2 regions of the Streptomyces sp. cmx-18-6 genome follow, and region 1 is predicted to be linked to the other one. Evidence: riboswitches for the same ligand, from Rfam matches in the RefSeq annotation. Region 1 holds a riboswitch; the other holds the start of a gene.
The links. Region 1 has a riboswitch for thiamine pyrophosphate ahead of thiO (glycine oxidase ThiO). Riboswitches for the same ligand answer to the same signal wherever they lie in the genome.
Positions count from the first base shown of each region.

Region 2: it holds a riboswitch for thiamine pyrophosphate, as region 1 does, so the genes downstream of both, ACLJPL_RS11170 (thiamine ABC transporter substrate binding subunit) here and thiO (glycine oxidase ThiO) in region 1, are expected to answer to the same signal.

Region 1 covers NZ_JAEBEP010000001.1:102,918-110,166, forward strand. Annotated here, with positions in the region: gene ACLJPL_RS00450 (NAD(P)/FAD-dependent oxidoreductase) at 1-560, opposite strand, end outside; TPP riboswitch at 714-826, shown strand; gene thiO (glycine oxidase ThiO) at 824-2,011, shown strand; gene thiS (sulfur carrier protein ThiS) at 2,008-2,220, shown strand; gene ACLJPL_RS00465 (thiazole synthase) at 2,223-3,017, shown strand; gene pknB (Stk1 family PASTA domain-containing Ser/Thr kinase) at 3,153-5,081, shown strand; gene ACLJPL_RS00475 (deoxyribonuclease IV) at 5,126-6,010, shown strand; gene ACLJPL_RS00480 (sulfite oxidase-like oxidoreductase) at 6,021-6,653, opposite strand; gene bfr (bacterioferritin) at 6,816-7,249, shown strand, end outside.
Region 2 covers NZ_JAEBEP010000004.1:106,707-113,955, forward strand. Annotated here, with positions in the region: gene ACLJPL_RS11160 (ABC transporter ATP-binding protein) at 1-600, opposite strand, end outside; gene ACLJPL_RS11165 (ABC transporter permease) at 606-2,219, opposite strand; gene ACLJPL_RS11170 (thiamine ABC transporter substrate binding subunit) at 2,345-3,445, opposite strand; TPP riboswitch at 3,528-3,644, opposite strand; gene rlmN (23S rRNA (adenine(2503)-C(2))-methyltransferase RlmN) at 3,728-4,834, opposite strand; gene ACLJPL_RS11180 (hypothetical protein) at 5,193-5,429, opposite strand; gene ACLJPL_RS11185 (hypothetical protein) at 5,886-6,203, shown strand; gene ACLJPL_RS11190 (phosphatidate cytidylyltransferase) at 6,500-7,249, opposite strand, start outside.

The DNA.
Region 1 (7,249 bases):
GCCAGCGGGCGGGCGGCGGCCTCGACGACGGTGACCGCGCACCCCGCGGCGCGGGCGGCGGTGGCGAACTCCGCGCCGATCCAGCCCGCGCCGACGACGACCACGTCGTGCCGCCGTCGCAGGACGGGGCGCAGCCGGGCGGCGTCGTCCAGGGTGCGCAGCAGATGGACGCCCTGGACGCCTTCCGTGCCGGGCAGGGTGATGGGCTCCGCGCCGGTCGCCAGGACCAGGACGTCGTACGGGACGGTCCCCTCGGCCGTGTCCAGCAGGTGGTGGGCGGCGCGCAGGGCGGTGACGTCCAGGCCGAGGCGCAGCGTGATGTCCAGCGCCTCGAAGTCGACGTCGAAGGCGGAGCCCTCGGCCGCGCCCAGCAGCACCGCCTTGGACAGCGGCGGCCGGTCGTAGGGCTGGTGGGGTTCGGCGCCGATCAGGGTCACGGGGCCGGTGAAGCCGGCTTCCCGCAGGGCGACGGCGGTCTGCACGCCCGCCATGCCCGCTCCGACGATGACGGCGTTCCGGGTCCGCCGCCCGGCCGCGTGGTGTTCCGTCTGCTCGCTCACCCGCCCACCCTAATCATCTGACGCACCGTCAGGAAAGGAGCTCCCCGGGACGGGAGGCAAGCTCCTCCACCACGCTCGTCCCGCCGCCCTCCTGGGACTCCCACTGGGCGCTCCCCGCTGGGCGGAAGGCGGGTGGGTTTAGGCTGGCCACGGTAGAACACTCGCGGGAGCCCGGACGGACCGGGCTGAGAGGGAGGCTGGGCGGCCTCCGACCGTACGAACCTGATCCGGGTCATGCCGGCGAAGGGAGGGGCTGGACACCCATGCGCGTCTCGGGGAGAACCTCAGGGTCCGACGTCCTGGTCATCGGGGGCGGCGTCATCGGCCTGGTCACCGCGTGGCGGGCGGCCCAGCGCGGGCTGGCCGTCACCGTGGCCGATCCCGATCCGGGCGGCGGCGCGGCGCAGGTCGCGGCGGGCATGCTGGCCGCCGTCACCGAACTGCACTACGGCGAGGAGATGCTGCTCGGCCTCAACCTCGCCTCCGCCGCCCGCTATCCGGAGTTCGTCGCGGAGCTGGAGGCGGCGAGCGGCCTGGACACCGGCTTCCGCACCTGCGGCACGCTGGCCGTCGCGCTGGACTCCGACGACCGGGCGCATCTGCGCGAGCTGCACGCCCTCCAGGAGCGTTCGGGCCTGGAGTCGGTCTGGCTGAACGGCCGCGAGTGCCGCCGGCTTGAGCCGATGCTCGCCCCGGGCGTCCGGGGCGGGCTGCGGGTCGACGGCGACCACCAGGTGGACCCGCGCCGGCTGGCCGCCGCGCTGCTGGCCGCCGGCGAACGGGCCGGGGTGACGTTCCGGCGGGCTCCCGTGGAGCGGCTCACCGTGACCGGGGGCCGGGCGGCCGGGGCGGTGCTCGGCGACGGTACGGAGTCGGCGGCCGATCAGGTCGTGCTGGCGGCGGGCAGCCTCAGCGGGCGGCTCGCGGGGCTCCCGGAGGAGGTCGTGCCGCCGGTCCGCCCGGTCAAGGGCCAGGTCCTGCGGCTCACCGTGCCACCGGCGTACGCCCCCTTCCTCAGCCGTACCGTGCGCGCGGTGGTCCGGGGCGGCCACGTCTATCTCGTACCGCGCGAGAACGGCGAGCTGGTCGTCGGCGCGACCAGCGAGGAGATGGGCTGGGACACCACCGTCACCGCCGGCGGGGTGTACGAGCTGCTGCGCGACGCCCACGAACTGGTGCCCGGCATCACCGAGCTGCCGCTCACCGAGACCCGCGCCGGTCTGCGCCCCGCGTCCCCCGACAACGCCCCGCTGCTGGGCCCGACCGCCCTGCCCGGCCTCCTCCTCGCCACCGGCCACCACCGCAACGGCGTCCTGCTGACGCCCGTCACCGGCGACGCGATGGCCCAGGCGCTGACCACCGGCGAGCTGCCCGAGGTGGCCCGCCCCTTCGCCCCGGGCCGGTTCGCGTCCGCCGACGCCACCCCCGTACTCCAGGAGCAGCCCGTATGAACCCGCCCGTATCCGTCCTGGTCAACGGTGAGCCGCGCACCCTCGACGCGGGGACCGCGCTGGACCGGCTCGTCGCCGCCCTGACCACCGCGCCCTCCGGGGTCGCCGCCGCCGTCAACGAGTGCGTCGTGCCGCGCGGCCAGTGGGCCGCCACCACGCTCGGCGAGGGCGACCGCGTCGAGGTCCTGACCGCCGTGCAGGGAGGCTGACCATGTCCGACGACGTCTTCACGCTGGGCCCCGCCACGTTCGGCTCCCGGCTGATCATGGGCACGGGCGGCGCGCCGAGCCTGGAGGTGCTGGAGCGGTCGCTGATCGCCTCGGGCACCGAGCTGACCACGGTCGCCATGCGCAGGCTCGACCCGACCGTGCGGGGCTCGGTCCTCTCGGTGCTGGAGCGGCTGTCCATCCAGGTCCTGCCCAACACGGCGGGCTGCTTCACGGCGGGCGAGGCGGTGCTCACCGCACGGCTGGCCCGGGAGGCGCTCGGCACCGACTGGGTCAAGCTGGAGGTGATCGCCGACGAGCGGACCCTGCTGCCCGACCCGATCGAGCTGCTCGACGCGGCCGAGGTCCTGGTCGACGACGGGTTCGTGGTGCTGCCGTACACCAACGACGACCCGGTCCTCGCCCGGAAGCTGGAGGACGTGGGGTGCGCGGCGATCATGCCGCTCGGCTCCCCCATCGGCTCCGGGCTCGGCATCCGCAACCCGCACAACTTCGAGCTGATCGTGGAGCGGGCCGGGGTGCCGGTGATCCTGGACGCCGGGGCCGGGACCGCCTCGGACGCGGCGCAGGCGATGGAGCTGGGGTGCGCGGCTGTGATGCTCGCCTCAGCGGTGACCCGGGCGCAGGAGCCGGAGCTGATGGCCGCGGCGATGCGGCACGCGGTGGACGGCGGACGCCTGGCGTACCGGGCGGGCCGGATTCCGCGCCGCCGCTTCGCCGAGGCGTCCTCCCCGGTGGAGGGGCGGGCGGCCCTCGATCCGGAGCGGCCGGCGTTCTGAGCCGCCACGGGTCGTCCGCCCGGGCCCCTCACCGCTCCCACCTGGGACGTGTCCCTGTCACGGATCGGTAAGAGAACGGCTCCGGGATCGCCCCGGGCCGTCCGGGGTGTCGGTGGCGGCTCGTAGACTCTCGGGGTGGACACGACCCTCCAGGACCCTCTTGTCGGGCAGCTGCTCGACGGCCGGTATCGCATCGAGGCGCGCATCGCCGTGGGCGGGATGGCCACGGTCTACCGGGCCGTGGACACCCGTCTGGACCGGGTGCTCGCCCTCAAGGTGATGCACCCGGCGCTCGCCGTCGACGTCGCCTTCGTGGAGCGTTTCATCCGCGAGGCCAAGTCGGTGGCCCGGCTCGCTCACCCCAACGTCGTCGCGGTCTTCGACCAGGGCGCCGAGGGCGCGTACGTCTACCTCGCGATGGAGTACGTCGCGGGCTGCACCCTGCGCGACGTGCTGCGCGAGCGCGGCGCCCTCCAGCCCCGGGCGGCCCTGGACATCCTGGAGCCGGTCCTCGCCGCGCTCGGCGCGGCCCACCGGGCGGGGTTCGTGCACCGCGACATGAAGCCGGAGAACGTCCTGATAGGGGACGACGGCCGGGTCAAGGTCGCCGACTTCGGCCTGGTCAGGGCGGTCGGCACGGCCACCGACACCACCGGTTCGCTGCTGGGCACGGTCTCGTATCTGGCTCCCGAGCAGATCGAGCACGGCACGGCCGACACCCGCAGTGACGTGTACGCCTGCGGGGTCGTGCTGTACGAGATGCTGACCGGCGCGAAGCCGCACACCGGCGAGAACGCCGCCCAGGTCATCTACCGGCACCTCAACACCGACGTCCCGGCCCCCTCCGCCCTCGTGCCGGGGCTCCCGGTCGCGCTGGACAGCCTGGTGGCGAGCGCGACCGCCCGCAACCCCGAGGTGCGCCCGCACGACGCGGTGCTGCTGCTGGCCGAGGCCCGTGAGGCCCGTGCCGGGCTGAGCGAGGCCGAGCTCGACGCCGTACCGCCGCAGGCGCTCTCGGACACGCACGACGGCGCTCAGGACCGTACGAGCGTGATCCCGCGGGCCCTCCCGGCGGACGGCGACGGCGGCGGCGTGCACCGCACCAGCCGTCTGGAGATGCCGCCCCCGCCGCCCCCGCCCCGGCGCGGGGCCGGGCGGCGCGGTCCGTTCGGCGGCCCGCACCGCAAGCTGATCACGGTGCTCACCGCCGTACTGCTGACCCTCGGCATCGGCACGGGCGTCTGGTACATCAACTCCGGCCAGTTCACCCAGGTCCCCTCGCTGCTCGGCCAGACCCAGAAGGCGGCGGAGCAGCGGCTCGAGGACAGCGGGCTCGGGCTGAAGGGCGTGGAGGGGGTCTTCAGCGACACGGTCGAGCGGGGTTCGGTGGTCGGCAGCGACCCCTCCTCCGGCGACCGGATCCGGGGCAACGGCTCGGTGAAGCTCGTCGTCTCGCGCGGGCCGGAGATCGTCCGGGTGCCCGATGTCGCGGGCTCCTCGCTCGCGGACGCCCGGCGTTCCCTGAAGAAGGTGGGCCTGGCCCCCGGCATGGTGACCAAGGAGTTCAGCGAGGACGTGGCGCGCGGCGAGGTCATCCGCACGGATCCCCGCGCGGGGGCCGACCGGAACCCCGATACGGCGGTGGCCCTGGTGGTCAGCAAGGGCAGCCCCATCGACGTCCCGGACGTCACCGGCCTCTCGGTCGAGGACGCCACGGCGGAGCTGGAGGAGCAGGGGCTGAAGGCCGAGGCGCTGCCCGGCCGGGTCCACTCCGCCGAGGCCGACGGGGACATCGCCCAGCAGTCCCCGGGCGCTGGCGACGAAGCGGCCGAGGGCGACACGATCGAGCTGACCGTCTCCAAGGGCCCCCGGATGCTGGACGTTCCCGACGTCACCGGCCGGGATGTCGACGAGGCCAGGAGCACACTGGAGGAGGCGGGCTTCGACGTGAAGGTCGACCGCCCGTTCCTCTCCTTCAGCGACACCATCGCGAGCCAGTCCGTCGAGGGCGGCGAACAGGCCCCGGAGGGGTCCACGATCACCATCAGGACCAAGGGGTTCTAGGACCGTATGAACCACATGAACCACACGCGTGAGCCGGAAATCGTATGAGCGACCCGGTATCCGCAGGCCGGCCGCGCAACCCGGTGGGCGGGCATGTCCCGGTCGCCGGCGGTCTCGCCAAGGTCGGCCTGTCCTACGCCCAGGAGCTGGCGGCGGAGACCGTGCAGGTCTTCGTCGCCAACCCGCGCGGCTGGGCGACGCCCGCCGGCAACCCGGCGCAGGACGACCTGTTCCGCTCGGAGTGCGCGGCGGCGTCCATACCGGCGTACGTCCACGCCCCGTATCTGATCAACTTCGGCTCGCACACCGAGGCGACCGTGGAGCGGTCCGTGGACTCCCTGCGCCACTCGCTGCGCCGGGCCCGGCAGATCGGCGCGCTGGGCGTGGTGGTGCATACGGGCTCCGCGACCGGCGGGCGGCCCCGCTCCGAGGCGCTGGCCCAGGTGCGGGAGCACATGCGGCCGCTGCTGGACGAGCTGACCCATGACGAGGACCCGTATCTGCTGCTGGAGTCCACGGCTGGCCAGGGCTCCTCGCTCTGCTCCCGTACGTGGGACTTCGGACCGTACTTCGAGGCGCTGGACTCCCACCCGAAGCTCGGCATCTGCCTGGACACCTGCCACATCTACGCGGCGGGCCACGACCTGACCGGCCCCTCGGGGATGCGGCAGACGCTGGACCTGCTGGTGGAGACGGTCGGCGCGGGCCGGCTGAAGCTGATCCACGCCAACGACTCCAAGGACGTCGTGGGCGCGCACAAGGACCGGCACGAGAACATCGGCGCGGGTCACATCGGCGCGGAGCCGTTCCGGGAGCTGTTCGCGCACCCGGCGACCGAGGGCGTACCGCTGATCATCGAGACGCCCGGCGGCAAGGAGGGGCACGCGGCGGACGTGGCCCGGCTGAAGGAGCTGCGGGAGACGGCCTGAGAAAGGGGGCTCAGAGCTCGGGGCCGTCGCCCGGTTCCTCCTGGTAGGAGTAGCGCTGCTCGCGCCAGGGGTCGCCGATGTTGTGGTAGCCCCGCTCCTCCCAGAACCCGCGCCGGTCGGCCGTCATGTACTCGACGCCCCGGACCCATTTCGGGCCCTTCCAGGCGTACAGGTGCGGGACGACCAGGCGGAGCGGGAAGCCGTGCTCGGCGGTGAGGAGGTCGCCGTCCTTGTGGGTGGCGAACAGGGAGCGCTCCGAGGCGAAGTCGTCCAGCCGCAGATTCGAGGAGAAGCCGTACTCGGCCCAGACCATCACATGGGTGACGTCGGGCGCGGGGGGCGCCAGGTCGAGCACCGTACGGGCGGAGACTCCGCCCCACTCCGCGCCGATCATGCTGAACTTCGTCACGCAGTGCAGGTCCGCGACGACCGAGGAGAACGGCAGCGCCGAGAAGTCCTGGTGGTTCCAGCAGTGCTTGTCGCCGTCCGCGGTGGCCCCGAAGACCCGGAACTCCCAGCGCTCGGGCTTGAACTTGGGAACGGGCCCGTAGTGGGTGACCGGCCATCCGCGCTGCAGTCGCTGTCCCGGTGGAAGCTCCGACTGCTCTGATTCGCGGTATTCCCGGCTTTCCGGCTGACCCATGCCTCCATGGTGACAGACAGGCGGGGGTGGTCATGACCAGGACGGACCCCGGCGGACCGCCATGGGGTCAACTCGTACTAAGCGTGCACTTACTGGACGGCCGGTGAGTGCGGTGCGAGGATGCGGCCAACTTGTCGATCACTGCCGGAAGGAGCCTTTGCGATGCAGGGCGACCCCGAGGTCCTTGAGTTCCTCAACGAACAGCTGACCGCCGAATTGACCGCTATCAACCAGTACTTCCTGCATGCGAAAATGCAGGACAACTTCGGTTGGACGAAGCTCGCCAAGTACACCCGGGCCGAGTCGTTCGACGAGATGAAGCACGCGGAGATCCTGACCGACCGCATCCTGTTCCTGGACGGCCTGCCGAACTACCAGCGGCTGTTCCATGTGCGGGTGGGCCAGACGGTCACCGAGATGTTCCAGGCGGACCGCCAGGTCGAGGTGGAGGCGATCGACCGCCTCAAGCGCGGGATCGAGGTGATGCGCGCCAAGGGCGACATCACCTCCGCGAACATCTTCGAGTCCATCCTCGCGGACGAGGAGCACCACATCGACTACCTCGACACCCAGCTGGAGCTGGTCGAGAAGCTCGG
Region 2 (7,249 bases), on a different contig from region 1:
GTCGGCGAGCGCGAACGCCTCACCCTGGTCGTGGGTGACGGCGAGCACCGTCGTACCCAACTCGCGGAACAGTGTCCGGAGTTCGACGACCAGGCGTTCGCGCAGGCTGCGGTCGAGCTGGCCGAGCGGTTCGTCCAGCATCAGGAGCTTGGGGCGCGGGGCGAGGGCCCGGGCCAGGGCGACGCGCTGCTGTTCGCCGCCGGAGAGGGCGGCGACCGCGCGGCGTTCGGAGCCGGGGAGGCCGACCAGGTCGAGGAGTTCCCCCACTCTCCGCCCGGCCTCGGCGCGCCCGGCCCCGTGCATCCGCAGCCCGAAGGCCACATTGGCTCCGACGTCGCGGTGCGGGAAGAGCTGGTGGTCCTGGAACATCAGGCCGAGCCCGCGCCGGTGGACCGGTACGCCGCGCTGGTCCTGGCCGGCCAGCAGCACCCGGCCGCCGTCCATCGGCTGAAGCCCGGCGACGGCGCGCAGCAGGGTGGACTTGCCGCTGCCGCTGGGACCGAGCACGCAGACGATCCGGTGGTCGGCGACCTCCAGGTCGACGGCGTCGAGCGCGGTCCGCCTCCCGAACCGTACGGTGGCCGCTTCCAGGCTCAGCATGTCGTTCAGAACTCCCCGGATCGGTCGGTACGGATGCGTTCGAGGAGCAGCAGCGAGACCGCGCACACCAGCATCAGGATCGTGCTGAGGGCCATCGCCTGCCCGTAGTTGAGCTCCCCGGAGCGGCCCAGCAGCCGGGCGACGGCGACCGGCAGGGTCGGGTTGTCGGGCCGGGCGATGAAGACGGTCGCCCCGAACTCCCCGAGCGACACGGCGAACGCGAAGCCCGCCGCGACCAGCACCGCCCGCCGCACCAGGGGCAGATCGACCTCCCGCCAGGCCCGCAGCGGGGATGCCCCCAGTACGGCGGCGGCCTCGCGCAGCCGCTCGTCCACCGCACGCAGCACGGGGAGCATCGTCCGTACGACGAAGGGGACGCCCACCAGCGCCTGGGCCAGCGGGACCAGGATCCAGGAGGTCCGCAGGTCGAGCGGCGGCTCGTCGAGGGTGATGAGGAAGCCGAAGCCCACGGTGACGGCGGAGACCCCGAGCGGCAGCATCAGCAGCGCGTCGAAGCCGCGTACCAGCCGCCCCGCCCGCCGGGTCAGCGCGGCCGCCGCGAGACCGCCGACGACCAGCGCGATGAGGGTGGCGACGAACGCGTACTGGAGCGAGTTGCCGACCGCCTCCAGCGGGGCGACCAGGAAGGTCGAGCCGCTGGAGCCCGCCGACTGGAGGGCCTCGTAGTAGCCGAGGCCGTAACCGCCCGGCCCGTCGAACGACCGCTCCACCAGCACCCCGAGCGGCAGCAGGATCAGCACGAGCGCGGTGAGCAGCACCCCGCCGAGCAGTGCCCACTGTCCGGGGCCGTGCGGCCGGCGGGAGGTCTGGGCCGGGTCGACGAGCTTCAGCGCCCGCTCCCGGCGGCGTACGGTCACGGCGTGCAGGGCGAGGATCGCGCCGACCGCCACGAACTGCACCATGGTCAGCACGGCGGCGGTCGGCAGGTCGAGCAGTTGGGCGGTCTGCCGGTAGACCTCCACCTCCAGGGTGGAGTACGCGGGGCCGCCGAGGATCTGCACGACGCCGAACGAGGTGAACGTGAAGAGGAAGACCATCAGCGTGGCGGCGGCCACCGCCGGGGCGAGCGCGGGCAGCGTCACACGTCGCCAGGCGGCCAACCGTCCCGCGCCGAGCACCCGGGCGGCCTCCTCCTGGCGCGGGTCCAGTTGCGACCACAGACCGCCCACCGTCCGTACGACCACCGCGTAGTTGAAGAAGACGTGGGCCAGCAGGATCGCCCACACGGTGGTGTCGAGCCGTACGCCCCACAGCTCGTCCAGGAACCCGCCGCGCCCGAGCAGCGCCAGGAACGCGGTGCCGACGACGACGGTGGGCAGGACGAACGGCACGGTGACGACCGCGCGCAGCACCTGCTTCCCGGGGAAGTCGAGGCGGGCGAAGACGTACGCGCCGGGCAGGGCGATCAGGAGGGTGAGCGCGGTGGAGGCGAGGGCCTGCCAGGTGGTGAACCAGAGGACGTCGAGGATGTCGGGGCGGGCGAGCACCGTGCCGATGCGCCCGAACTGCCAGTCGCCGTCCGTCTTCAGCCCGCGGCCGACGATCGCGGACACGGGGTAGGCGAAGAAGACGGCGAAGAACGCGACGGGCACGGCCATCAGACCGATCCGCACCGCGGCTCCGCGCTGCCCGCCGCCGCCGGCGGACCGTCGCACGTCTCCGCCGCCGGACCGCCGCCCGCCGCCGGGCTCGGAGTCGGGCCCGGCGGCTTTGGTCGTGCCGCCTACTTCACGACGAGCGAGTGCCACGACTGGACCCACTGCTCACGGTTGGCGGCGATCTTGTCCGGGGCCACCGTAGCCGGCTTGTCGACGGTCTCGCCGAACTCCGTGAAGATCTCCGGCAGCTTCGCGTCCTTCACGACCGGGTTCACGAACATCTTCAGCGGGACGTCCTCCTGGAACGTCTTGCCGATCAGGAAGTCCAGCAGCGCCTTGCCGCCCGCCTCGTTCTTCGCCCCCGTCAGCAGCCCGGCGTACTCGGTCTGCCGGAAGCAGGTGCCGGTGGCGACCCCGGTCGGGGCCTCCTTGGGCCGCGGGTCGGCGTAGAGGACCTCGACGGGCGGGCTGGAGGCGTAACTGACGACCAGGGGCCGGTCCGCGCCGGTCTTCTTTCCGCCCGCCGAGCCCGAGAACTCCTCGTGGTACGCCTCCTCCCAGCCGTCGACGACCTTGACGCCGTTGGCCTTCAGCTTCTTCCAGTACTCCTCGTAACCGTCCTCGCCCTGGGCCGCGACGGTGCCGAGGAGGAAGCCGAGGCCGGGCGAGGAGTTCGCCGCGTTCTCGGTGACGAGGAGGTTCTTGTACGCGGGCTTCAGCAGGTCCTCGAAGGTCTGCGGCGGCGCGAGCTTCTTGTCGGCGAAGTACTTCTTGTCGTAGTTGACGCAGATGTCGCCGGTGTCGACGGGCGTGACGCGGTGTTCCCCGTCCTGCTCGGTGCCGTCCGCGAGCCGGTCGAGGCCCTTGGCCTCGTACGGAATGAAGAGGCCGTTGTCGAGGGCGCGGGAGAGCAGGGTGTTGTCGACGCCGAAGAAGACGTCGCCGCGCGGGGAGCCCTTCGTCAGGATCTCCTGGTTGAGCGCGGCCCCGGCGTCGCCGCTCTTGAGGAGCTCGACGGTGTAGCCGCTCTTCTCGGTGAACTGCTTCAGCACAGCTTCCGAGACGTCGAAGGAGTCGTGGGTGACCAGGGTGACGGTCTTGGAGCCGCCGCCCTTCGACGCGCCGGATCCGGACGGGGAGCCGTCCGAGTCGCCGCAGCCCGCGAGGACGGTGACGCCGAGCGCCGCGGCGAGCGCGGTCGCGGCGTACTTCTTGGTGGTGTTCATGTGATTCCTCCTGGAGGTGACCAGGAAGAGACGCGGCCCCGCCCGCCGCCGGGTCGTACCGGAAGCGGGCAGGGCGCAACAGCTTGAGTAAGGTCCGAACTTCCTACCCGGAATGACCCGGGCGAGGTTCAGAGGGTCTGCGGCCAACCTGTCCTTGGTGCCGCACTCTCAGCGCTGTGGCGCTCCCCTGTCGGAATATGAAGTTGATTTCGGCCCAGGCTACACCGGCGGTTTTCGGCCGGACGGTGTGAGGGTCACCGGCCGCTCCCGGGCCACCGGTGGTCAGCGCTCGGAGGCCGCCAGCTGCCCGCAGGCCCCGTCGATCTCCTGGCCCCGGGTGTCCCGGACGGTGACGGGCACGCCATGGGCCGCGATGGCCTCGACGAACGCCTTCTCGTCCTCGGGCCGCGAGGCGGTCCACTTGGAGCCGGGCGTGGGGTTCAGCGGGATCAGGTTGACGTGCACCCGCTTGCCCTTGAGTAGCCGGCCGAGGAGGTCCCCGCGCCACGCCTGGTCGTTGATGTCCCGGATGAGGGCGTACTCGATGGAGATCCGGCGGCCGGACTTCTCCGCGTACTCCCAGGCGGCGTCCAGCACCTCCCGTACGTTCCACCGGGTGTTCACGGGGACGAGGGTGTCGCGCAGCTCGTCGTCCGGGGCGTGCAGCGAGACGGCGAGACGGCACTTGAAGCCCTCGTCGGCGAAACGCAGCATCGCCGGGACGAGCCCCACGGTGGAGACGGTGATCCCGCGCTGGGACAGGCCGAGGCCGTCCGGCTCGGGGTCGGTGAGCCGGCGGATCGCTCCGACGACGCGGTTGTAGTTGGCGAGCGGCTCGCCCATGCCCATGAAGACGATGTTGGACAGCCGGGCGGGACCGCCGGGCACGTCGCCGTCGCGCAGGGCGCGCATGCCGTCGACGATCTGGTGCACGATCTCGGCGGTCGACAGGTTCCGGTCGAGCCCGGCCTGCCCGGTGGCGCAGAAGGGGCAGTTCATCCCGCAGCCGGCCTGGGAGGAGATGCACATCGTGACGCGCTCGGGGTAGCGCATCAGGACGGACTCCACCAGCGTCCCGTCGTGCAGCTTCCACAGCGTCTTACGGGTGGTGTCGTCGTCGCAGCTGATGTGCCGCACCACGGACATCAGGTCGGGGAACAGCGCCTCGGCGAGCTTCTCCCGGGATCCGGCGGGAATGTTGGTCCACTGCGCCGGGTCGTGCGCGTACCGCGCGAAGTAGTGCTGCGAGAGCTGCTGGGCGCGGAACGGCTTCTCGCCGGTCGCGGCGACCGCTTCCTTGCGCTCGGCGGGCGTGAGGTCGGCGAGGTGCCGCGGGGGCTTCTTGGCTCCGCGGGGCGCGACGAAAGTGAGTTCTCCGGGCTTAGGCATGGTTCATCCAGTGTCGCAGACACGCCGGGGTGCGCCGGGCCGTCGCCGGACCCGCCCATGACAGTCGAATGCGCCCGGGCATCACCGGTATGCGCCGGCCGTGACCGGTGGCCCTCCATCGGCCCCGCCCCCGCGCGTACTCCCCGAACGCTGAAGAGACCTCCAGGGGGCCGGTCCGTTCCTGGAACGCACCGACCCCGCACGCACTCGGGAGTGTACGCACGCCTGGCGCCTTCGTGCGGGACCCACGGCGCCGACGACGGGGTCTTCGGCGCCTGGAGCCCGGGCCGTCGGCGCCGGACAGACGGAGGGGCGGCACTCGGAAAGTGCCGCCCCTCCATTCAGCCGCGCTAAGCAGCTAGACGATGTGCACATGCTCAGTCTCACCGTCCTGGTTGCGTAGCAGCAGGTCGCTGCCACCGTGGAGGCGCTCCTCGATGAACGCGTACACCTGAACCGCGCGGTTGATCACGTCGGTCTTGCTGAGGCCGGTCGCCGCGGTCAGTTTGTTCACCGCGTCGACGGCCGGCGGAACCAGCGTGACCGAATACCTCTCACTCGTCGGAACGTCTGCACCTCGACTGGCGCGTGCCATGACCTACCTCCCGGCTTGGTTACTTGATCTTAACTCGCCGCCCGAAAGTGCACCTGAGCTGCACCTGAGAGACGGGCAGCTACCTCAACTATGCCAGTAGTCGCGCACACGATCCACCTTTCCGGTGCATTTCTCTGCATCTTTACACCGGACTGACGCGCCCTCTGCTAGCTTTGGATGCACCTTGTCGCGGGCCACATGCCCGACGGCAAGGGGTCCCTGAAATGCGCCCCTGCGGGGGTGCACGCACGGCAGCGAGAGAAAGGGCGGTGAGCGCCATGAGGTGACAAGAAGTGGCGGCCGCTGACGGAAGTCGAGTTCTCACGGCGGTCGCGGCATGCACTTGATCGACTCGACACCCCTTCGTAAGCACTGAGAGAGGAGGCGGCATGTGGCGATGGATGCAGCCGGTACCCACCTAGGAAGGCCCTAGGGGTCCGGTGCGTGGAGGAAAAAATGCACCTGCCCGACTCGAATACCGCGCCTCTCGGGGAGAGTGGAGATCTCACCGAAGCCGCCTTCATCACGATCACGACTACGTCGAACGGCCCGTCCATCACAGCCTCGGTGCCCGGCACAGAGGCTGACCGGATGATGACGATGGGAGAGTTCGTCGTCGGCGTGGGTGGAACAGCGGTCGGTCCGTACGTGATGGCCAAAGCGCTCGAAGTGGCAGCCGTTGAGGTGCCGTGGCCTGCGCTGACCATCGTGCTCGTCCTCGCGGCACTGCTGCCGATGGGTGGCCTCTGGCTGACGATCCGTCTCCGGGGTTGACCGAATTTCGCCACCAACCATCTGAGAGCCCTCCGCGTCACGCGGGAGGGCTCTCAGTCATGTGCGCCGTTCGACGGGACGGCCCAGGGGCAGGTCGCAGGGCTCGAGCGGGCCCCGTTCCCGCCCTACGCACTGATCAGGAACCTCAGGCCCGCGGCGTACCGCGGCTCTCCGGACCCCGGCATGGTTCGTTCAGCGGTCGCAGCATACGAGTGAGGGCCCGTCGCCCCGTGGACGACGGACCCTCACTCGTAGAACGTGCAGGTGAACCGTGCTGCGCGGACCTGCGCGGGCGCTCAGCCCGAGCCGACGAACAGCACCAGCAGCAGCCAGACCACCGGCGCGGTCGGCAGCAGCGAGTCGAGCCGGTCCATGATGCCGCCGTGACCGGGGAGCAGGGTGCCCATGTCCTTGATCCCGAGGTCCCGCTTGATCATGGACTCGCCCAGGTCGCCGAGGGTGGCGCTGACGGCGACCGCGAGGCCGAGCAGCAGCCCCTGCCACCAGGCGCCGCCGTCGATCAGGAACTCCATGCACAGCGCGCCCGCGGCCATCGCGAAGGCCACGGCCCCGAGCAGGCCCTCGCGGGTCTTGCCGGGGCTGATGCGGGGGGCGAGCTTGTGGGTGCCGAAGCGCCAGCCGACCGCGTACGCGCCGGTGTCGCTGACGACCGTGAGGACGAGGAAGGTCAGCACCCGCCAGGACCCGTCGTCCGCCGTCAGCATCAGGGCGACGAAGGTGGCCAGGAACGGTACGTAGAACGCGGCGAAGACCCCGGCCGTGACGTCCTTGAGGTATCCCTCCGGCGGCTCGCTCATCCGCCAGACCAGCACCGCCAGAGCGGTCAAGGCCATGGCGACCCAGGCCCCCTCCGCGCCGCGCGCGTAGCCGGCGACGACCATCGCGGCCCCGCCGACTGCCAGCGGAATCAGGGGGGCCTTGATGCCCTTCTGCTCCTGGAGCCGGGAGGTGAGCTCCCAGAGGCCGACGACGACGGCGAGGGCGATCACCCCGACGAAGACGGCCTTCACGACGAACAGCGAGGC